DNA from 2 places in the Mesorhizobium sp. M7A.F.Ca.MR.176.00.0.0 genome. Region 1 is predicted to be linked to the other one. Evidence: riboswitches for the same ligand, from Rfam matches in the RefSeq annotation. Region 1 holds a riboswitch; the other holds the start of a gene.

Evidence for each region. Region 1 has a riboswitch for thiamine pyrophosphate ahead of thiC (phosphomethylpyrimidine synthase ThiC). Riboswitches for the same ligand answer to the same signal wherever they lie in the genome.
Region 2: another riboswitch for thiamine pyrophosphate. It lies ahead of EOB59_RS20495 (YkoF family thiamine/hydroxymethylpyrimidine-binding protein); the one in region 1 lies ahead of thiC (phosphomethylpyrimidine synthase ThiC).

Annotation. Positions count from the first base shown of each region.
Region 1 is NZ_RZTC01000007.1:108,018-112,224, reverse strand. Features, by position in the region: gene EOB59_RS04800 (hypothetical protein) at 1-26, opposite strand, end outside; gene EOB59_RS04795 (metallophosphoesterase) at 29-1,366, opposite strand; TPP riboswitch at 2,443-2,559, shown strand; gene thiC (phosphomethylpyrimidine synthase ThiC) at 2,663-4,207, shown strand, end outside.
Region 2 is NZ_RZTC01000062.1:9,460-13,666, forward strand. Features, by position in the region: gene EOB59_RS20480 (ABC transporter substrate-binding protein) at 1-446, opposite strand, end outside; gene EOB59_RS20485 (ABC transporter ATP-binding protein) at 439-1,206, opposite strand; gene EOB59_RS20490 (ABC transporter permease) at 1,203-1,955, opposite strand; gene EOB59_RS20495 (YkoF family thiamine/hydroxymethylpyrimidine-binding protein) at 2,059-2,667, opposite strand; TPP riboswitch at 2,658-2,771, opposite strand; gene EOB59_RS20500 (hypothetical protein) at 2,967-3,296, shown strand; gene msrA (peptide-methionine (S)-S-oxide reductase MsrA) at 3,390-3,908, opposite strand; gene EOB59_RS20510 (glycosyltransferase family 39 protein) at 4,041-4,207, opposite strand, start outside.

The DNA.
Region 1 (4,207 bases):
CTGTTGGGGCCGAACGGATTCTCCATCGCTATTCGTCCCTTACCTTAATGCGCCAAGCCGAGTTTGCCTTGGTGAGGCCGTCTATCTCGATGAAGCGCGCCGCTTGGAGCATCAGAAGAGAGTCTTCCAGATCTAGCCCGAGCTCGGCGGAGGCAGCAATCTCAGTGATCTCGTCCCAGAAGAGTAACCCATTCCCGCGCCTGGTGGCATGGTCGCGCAGTCGGCGCAGCAGGTCAAACGTGTCGTTGTTCAGAAAGGCCTTGCCGTTGGACATGGTGGAAATAAAGCAATGTTCGCCTTCCATGACCGTCCCGTCGGCGACATTGGTGCGGTAGGGTATAAGTCGGATGCCGACGAGCTCTCCCTGATCGGTCGTGAAGAAGACGAGCTCATTGAAACCTGACTGTATCTCTGGTGCTGAGATGCAGATCAATTTGCCGTCCGGAAACCTTGGATCGTTGACGATCTCGACCGGATCAGCATGTATGTGTCCATGCAGGTAGACGATAGGCTTGTTGCCCTGCAGCAGCTGAGTTCTGACAAATCCGCTGTTGAGCATCTCCGCGTATGGCGTAATGCGCGGAGTCTTTTGTGGCAGCAGATTGTGATGGCCGATCATGATGCCGTAACGCATGTCGGGCTGCTGGAGCAATTCCTGTAGGCCTGCAAGCATCTCACGCGAGATGTATGGCGTGTCCATCTGACCGTAATACTCGTCGTCGGACGCCTCCTTGTCTGGATCGCTGGGAGGTGTCGCGGGCGAATGTCCCGAGATGTCCGGCGAGCCGAGATCTACAGGCTCTGTAGAAGGACTGAGTGCCTCGAGACGATCACGAAGGAACGCGGGAAGGTTTTGAAGCTCCCAACTGCCTATCGCTGTGTTGACGAGGATGAAGTTTGCGCCTGCGGATCCTGTCGGAAGTCTGAAGTGCACGGGTTGGTCCACGGGAACGGTCTGCCAACCCAAGCGGGCGGCTAAACTCGCCATTTCGCTGAATTTCTCAGTCGGTCCAAGTTCGCGCGCGTCATCACGGTTCACATCGTGATTTCCCGGTACGAATATCAACGGAAGCGCCTTTGAACTGCGTCCCTGTGCGCGGCAGAGCAACGTGAAATGCTGGAATGCCGAAGCAATGAAGGTCTTGTCGCCACGGCTCGTGAAATCCCCCATGAAGGCGATCGAATCCAAGGGCTTCGAAGTCGTCAGCCGCCGAAGTTTCGTCAAGACGGCACGCAGCGAAGACGCGCGTAGCTTCTGCGTTATTTTCGGAGCGAACTTGCTATCCTTGGCATCGATGTTGCTAGAGGAAGGATGCCAGTCCGGATAGTGAATATCGCCTACTTGAAGGATTCGCACCCGCCGCATAACTCGCCCCCCTGCCGAGAGCCATAGACTAATCCGTTCGCTTTTGCCAAGCGCGAACGATCATCCGCAGTGTCCTTAACGAGGTAGCCTGCACTTTTCGAGAATTGCCACGGCGGCTATTTTTCGGCTGTGAAGCACACGAGACCCGTGACGTGAGACCCAGTTGCTCAATGCCCAGTTGCTCAATGCCCAGTTGCTCAATGAGCTTTCTTACGAATAAGGGAGAATTTCCGCGGCCGGACTATCTCTGAGCGAGCGTGCATGACTGCCAACGGAAGGTCTTGCACGCACCCTTGCGATCTTGAGCAATGGTCGCCATGACTTTCTTCTTGCAGGCTTTTGAGTGGCCCAGCCTGCGATCACCAGACCCCACCGATTCTAAAGAGCGTGGCAGATGGGATAGTCGAGGTTGCCCGTGCACAGTCACGCTCAGGGCTTGCGCCGCCCAGAGGACACGCTGAAAAGGCAGATTGGGGCGCAAGCACGCCATTCACGAGAGGTTCGACATGAAGACCATGCAAGAAAAAGACATTCCGGCATTCGTACAAGCAGTTGTGGACGCCGGCTGCAAAATTTGCGCGATTGGCAACTTGGGATACGTCTTTGGCGATGCTGATTTCACGCCAGCGCAACGGAGGGCCGTCGAGCCACAGCTGCGTAGGATACGGCGAACGCGATCATCTCATGAACGAGATAGCTGTATATCTGCGGTCGATCGGACGCCATGTCGAGGTTGAGCCGAAGACAGGTATTTCCTGATGGCCGTGATCGCGAGAAGCCGTCTTCCAACCTCTGAATCCTAAAGGAGGTGACCCCCAAGGCCGTTCGTCACCTTCGACCAGAATAACCACATCCGTGACCGCCTGAGCTACTTGGTCGATACGCGCACATGGCCAATACAGTTTCTCCATCCTTCACGAAGCGAATGAGGCTTTGGCCATTCAGCCCCGGTCTACGGGGCGTGACTTGTCCCCGATGCATGCGCGAGCTCTCCGCCCGGCTGGCCGCCGGTCGTCGCCACCGGCCGAAGGCGCCCGAATGCGCTTGACAAGATAGCGTCAGCCCGTTCAACCTAAGGCATTCACCAGGGGAGTCCCGGCAAGGGGCTGAGATACTGCTGGCTTTCGCGGCGCAGTGACCCGTTGAACCTGATCCAGTTCATACTGGCGTAGGGACGGTGCAAGCGCTTTGCGGGAGTTTACGCCCGAGGTCCTGCTGCAGCAGGTCTACAGAAGCGTCTTTTCATCCTTCCGGCACAGAACTGGGTCTCCAATGCATGAGCAAAGGAGCCTCACGATGAATGCCCTCACCCCCGCCGTATCGACGGGACCACTGCCCGCCTCGCGGAAAATCCACAAGCCCGGCGTCCTCTACCCACAGATCAGGGTGCCGATGCGCGAGATTTCCGTCCATCCGACGGCCGGCGAACCGCCCGTCACCGTCTACGATCCGTCCGGCCCCTACACCGATCCATCAGTCGAAACCAGCATCGAAAAAGGCCTTGCCCGGCTTCGCCACGAATGGGTCACGGCGCGTGGCGATGTCGAAGCCTATGACGGCCGCCACGTCCGGCCGGAAGACAATGGATTCGCCACCGGCGAGCGCCTGACACCGGAATTTCCGATACGCAATCGGCCGCTCAAGGCCAAGCAGGGCAAGGCGGTGACCCAACTTGCCTATGCGCGCGCCGGCATCATCACGCCAGAAATGGAGTTCGTAGCCATCCGCGAGAATCTCGGCCGCGAGGTGATGCGCGGCAAGCTGCAACGCGACGGCGAAGCCTTCGGCGCGGCGATCCCAGATTTCGTCACACCCGAATTCGTGCGCGACGAGGTGGCGCGCGGACGCGCAATCATTCCCGCCAACATCAATCATCCCGAGAGCGAGCCGATGATCATCGGTCGCAATTTTCTGGTCAAGATCAACGCCAACATCGGTAACTCGGCTGTCACATCGTCGATGGCCGAAGAGGTCGAAAAAATGGTCTGGGCGATCCGCTGGGGCGCGGACACGGTGATGGACCTGTCGACCGGCCGCAACATCCACAACATCCGCGACTGGATCGTGCGCAATGCGCCGGTGCCGATCGGTACGGTGCCGCTCTATCAGGCGCTGGAAAAGGTCAACGGCATCGCCGAGGATCTGAACTGGGAGGTCTACCGCGACACGCTGATCGAGCAGGCCGAGCAAGGCGTCGACTATTTCACCATCCACGCCGGCGTGCGGCTGCACTACATCCCGCTGACCGTCGACCGGGTCACGGGCATCGTCTCGCGCGGCGGCTCGATCATGGCCAAATGGTGCCTGCACCATCACCGGGAGAGCTTCCTCTACGAGCATTTCGAGGAGATCTGCGACATCGCCAGAGCCTATGACGTCTCCTTCTCGCTCGGCGACGGCCTTCGTCCCGGTTCAATCGCCGATGCGAACGACGCGGCGCAATTCGCCGAACTGGAAACACTTGGAGAACTCACCAAGATTGCCTGGGCAAAGGACTGCCAGGTGATGATCGAAGGCCCGGGCCATGTCCCCATGCACAAGATCAAGCAGAACATGGACAAGCAGCTCGCAGTGTGCGGTGAGGCGCCGTTCTACACGTTGGGGCCGCTGACGACCGACATCGCGCCGGGCTATGACCACATCACCTCAGGGATAGGTGCCGCCATGATAGGCTGGTTCGGGACCGCAATGCTTTGCTACGTCACGCCGAAAGAGCATCTCGGCCTTCCCGACCGCAACGACGTCAAGATTGGCGTGATCACCTACAAGATAGCCGCCCATGCAGCCGATCTGGCGAAGGGCCATCCGGCAGCGAAAACCAGGGATGATGCCCTTTCGCGC
Region 2 (4,207 bases), on a different contig from region 1:
GCGTTTTCCCAGGCGCTGCCGAAGCCGCCATAGGTCAGGCCGTCGAGGTTTCTCGGGCTTACGATCTCGCTGCGGGCCGCATTGAAGACCACGCGGCCGGTTTCCGATTGCACCACCGCATAGACGCCCTTCAGGTCCGCTCCGGCGGTTCTCTGGGTGAACAGGCTGATGGTGCCGTTGATGCCGAAATCGGCGACGCGATTTGCAACCAGCGTGCCCGCACCGGTATCGCTGTAAGGCAGGATGTCGACCTCGAGCCCGGCCTCGCGATAGAAGCCCTTGTCGCGGGCGACGAACAGTCCGATGTGGTTGGTGTTGACAGTCCAGTCGAGGGCAACGGTGACCTTTTGTGCCGATTGTGCTTGGGCTCGCCCCGATCCGGCAACGAGCGGAAGGCCTGTGGCAAGGGTCAGCAACAACGCCTGCCGGCGCGTCAAGTCAGTCATGATCGTGTCCTTTGGATGGGGTGGCGTTGAGGATGATGTCGAGAATCTCGGCCTCGAGCGTACTTGCCTGGCGCGCGGCATCGCCGCCAAGGCTGCGCGGGCGCGGCAGCGGCACCTTGATTTCACGCACGATGCGGGCCGGGCGCGCCGACAGCACATAGATGCGGTCGGACAGGAACACGGCTTCGCGCACGTCATGGGTGATCAGGAGCGCCGTCCAGCGATGATGCCGCCACATCTGTTCCAGCCAGCGCTGCATGGCCGTGCGGGTCAGCGCGTCGAGAGCGCCGAACGGCTCGTCGAGCAAAAGCATGTCGCGTTGCTGCACCACCGTGCGCAGCAAGGCCGCGCGCTGGCGCATACCGCCGGACAGTTGCGCTGGAAAATGCCGCTCGAAGCCGGCAAGCCCGAATTCGGCAAACAACGGCGCAACGCGCGCCCGCGCCGCCTGTCTCCTCATGCCTTGCACTTCGAGCCCGAGCGTCGCGTTTTCGAGGATGCGCCGCCACGGCATCAGCGCGTCACGCTGCGGCATGAAGGCGAAATGCCTGCCGTGGTCGTCGAGCGGCGCGCCGTCGAACAACATCTCGCCCTCGCCATGCTCGGCGCCGGTCAGGAGCTGGAAGAGTGTCGATTTGCCGGCGCCCGAGGGTCCAAGGATCGAGACGAATTCACCAGCGCCGACGCTAAGCGAAATATCGGCCAGCACGTCGAGCCCACCGAACGCCTTGCGCACATGCCGCAGCTCGAGCCGGTTCATCGCCAGGCCCCCTTCCCGGCGGTTTCCTTGCCGGCCCGCTCCCAGGGCATCGCGAGGCGCTGCAGCAGTACAGTCAACCCGAACAGGACAAGTGTCAGCGCGGCACTCACTCCGACGGCGGCAAGAACCAGGTCAGGACGGAAATTGTTCTTGGCGTTGAGCATGTAGATGCCCAGCCCCTTCGCGGCCCCCGCATATTCGGCGAAGATCGCGCCGACCACGGCGTAGGTGATGGAGATCCTCAAACCAGCGAAGAAATAGGGCAGCGCCGAAGGCAGCCGTGCCAGCACGAAGATGCGCCAGCGCCCTGCCCCCATGGCGCGCAGCATTTGCCCGATCTCGGCCTCGGTCGACTCATAACCCTCGACCAACGCAACCAGCATCGGAAAGAAGGTAACCAGCGCCACCAGCATGATCTTGGGCGCCAGCCCGAAGCCGAACCAGAGCACCACCAGCGGCGCGATCGCCACCAGCGGCAAGGTCTGGCTGACGATTAAGACAGGAAACATCGCACGCCGCAGCGGCTGGAAGAAGTCGACCAGCGTTGACAGCACGAAGGCAGCGCTGAGCGAACAGGCAAAGCCGAGCAGCGTGGCGCCGATGGTCGGAATGGCGTTGTCGGCCAGCGCCTGGCGATTGAGCAGCGCTTGCTCGAAAACGCGCGACGGCGCCGGCAGTGTCGTCGGCCTGATGCCGGAATAGGTGGCATAAAGCTCCCACGCCAGCAGGAGCAAACCGACCGAGATCATGGCCGGCATTGCCTTGACAAGAAGGCTCGCGATCGGGCGCGAAGCGACTGATGATGTGGCCACGGGAGATAACCTTTGACGGCAGCGCGAAAGCGCGGCTGGCTCAGACAGCCGACGGGCTGTTGGCCGAGACCGTGACGTCGAGGGTTACGTGGCCGGCGCCTGGTCCGAAGCGGCAGAAGGCCTCGTCCAGCGCCGAAAAGATCGCACCGGCATCACCGCGCAGTTTCGTGCAGAAATGCTTGGAACGCTCATAGACGCCGGACTGCTTGAGAAAATCGATGCAGCCGTAGATCTCGTCCATGTGGTCGTCGGTGCCCATCACATAGAGCGAGAACTGCGCCGCCGCCGGCTGGCCGGTGGCAGCAGCATTGCGCACCGCCGCGATGGCCGCATCCTTGCGCGGGCCGAGTGGCCCAACAGGCCCGCCAAGTGCATCGGAGCGGCAGATCGGATCATCCGGCTCGCCAGGGCACCCGCGCGAGATGGTGGCCGACAACACGCAATGTTTGCCGCTGCGTGCCGCCGCCACGAAGAGGTCGCGCATGGCGGGAAACAGCACTTCGGGCGGCCCGACCAGCAAGGTCGAGATGTCGTCGGTCTCGATCCTGAGCTTGTCGCGCCAGGGATCGAGCGCACCGAGCGCGCCAAGAATGACACCGACGAAATCGTCGGTCATGGGGTATAGGGAAATCTGTGCGCCTGAAAACATCGCCCGCCTCGCTCCGCTGGTATTACCCAGATCAGCTTCTAGGGTCTGTGGGCTTGCCGCCCCCGTCTCAGCCCCGACCGTACGGAGCACCCCTGTGGATGTGCGCCTTAAAGCATCATTCGAGTTCAAGGGAAAGCCGTTTTTTCAGAGCACTGCGCCAAAAGCATTGCGCCAGTCACGGTGCGCCTGTGCGGAATTTTGTCGGGAACCTTCGCCGCTGCGACCGGTTGTCCCCACAGTCGCAACGCGATCACTTTGGTAGAAAACAAGCGACGACTTCACAGAAATGGAGACAAACCATGTTCATGAAAATCCTCGCAGCTTCGGTTCTCACCATTGGTCTGGCCACGTCAGCCATGGCGCAAAGCGCCGGCAGCAACAACGCAAATGGAAGCGGCAGCGGCAAATCGGTGACGGTTGAGCCGAACACGCCGGCTTCACCGAATACGGTCGAGCCGGACACTGTCGACCCGGGCACGACCAACAGCACGACTGGCACGGTAGGAGATATGAATTCAAACGCGGATCAGAATTGCCCGGCAAGTCCGCAGGGGGCGCAGGCAGATGCCAACGGCACCTCCCCGGGCACCACCTCGCCGACAGTCAACGACAACAATTGCGGCAAGTAATCTGCACGCGATCGAACCAAAGCCGCGGAGCACAACCTCCGCGGCTTTGTTCTACCACGACGCGGGGATCGGGGTTTGGTACAACCTTGAACTCTACGAAACCGCCGTCTCGCGAACCGGCAGCTTCCAGCCTGGCCTGACGAAGTGGCAGGTGTATCCGTTGGGATATTTCTCCAGATAGTCCTGATGCTCGGGCTCGGCTTCCCAGAACGGACCAACGGGTGCGACTTCGGTGATGACCTTGCCCGGCCACAGGCCCGAGGCATCGACATCGGCGATGGTGTCCTCGGCGACGCGCTTCTGTTCGTCGCTGGTGTAATAGATCGCCGAGCGATAACTCGTCCCGACATCGTTGCCCTGGCGGTTGCGGGTCGTCGGATCGTGGATCTGGAAAAAGCGTTCCAGCAGCGTGCGATAGCTTATGATGGCCGGATCGAAATTGATCTCGATGGCTTCGGCGTGGGTGCCGTGGTTGCGGTAGGTGGCGTTGGGCACGTCGCCGCCGCTGTAGCCGACACGGGTGGAGATGACGCCGGGATAGCGCCGTATCAAATCCTGCATGCCCCAGAAACAGCCGCCGGCAAGGACTGCACGTTCGGTCGAAGTCGCCATGTCACGTCTCCTCAAAAGCAATTCCAGGAAAAGTGTGTGGCGGTTTTCCGTCTGGAATTGCGTGAAAGCAAGTGGTCTCGCCATAAATGGGCATTGTCACCTGCTTCGTCCAGCGGACGCGGTGGATCTACCTCAATTGCTCGGTTGGGCGAGGCTGTCGATCAAACCCAGTAGCTTCATGCCAGGCGGAATGGCGGCAAAGCTGATCGCCACCGGTGGTGCCCTGAGCGACCAGTCGAAAAGAACGGTCTTGACCGGGATGTTTCCCAGCCACGCCAGCAGCCGAGGTGGCACGCCGC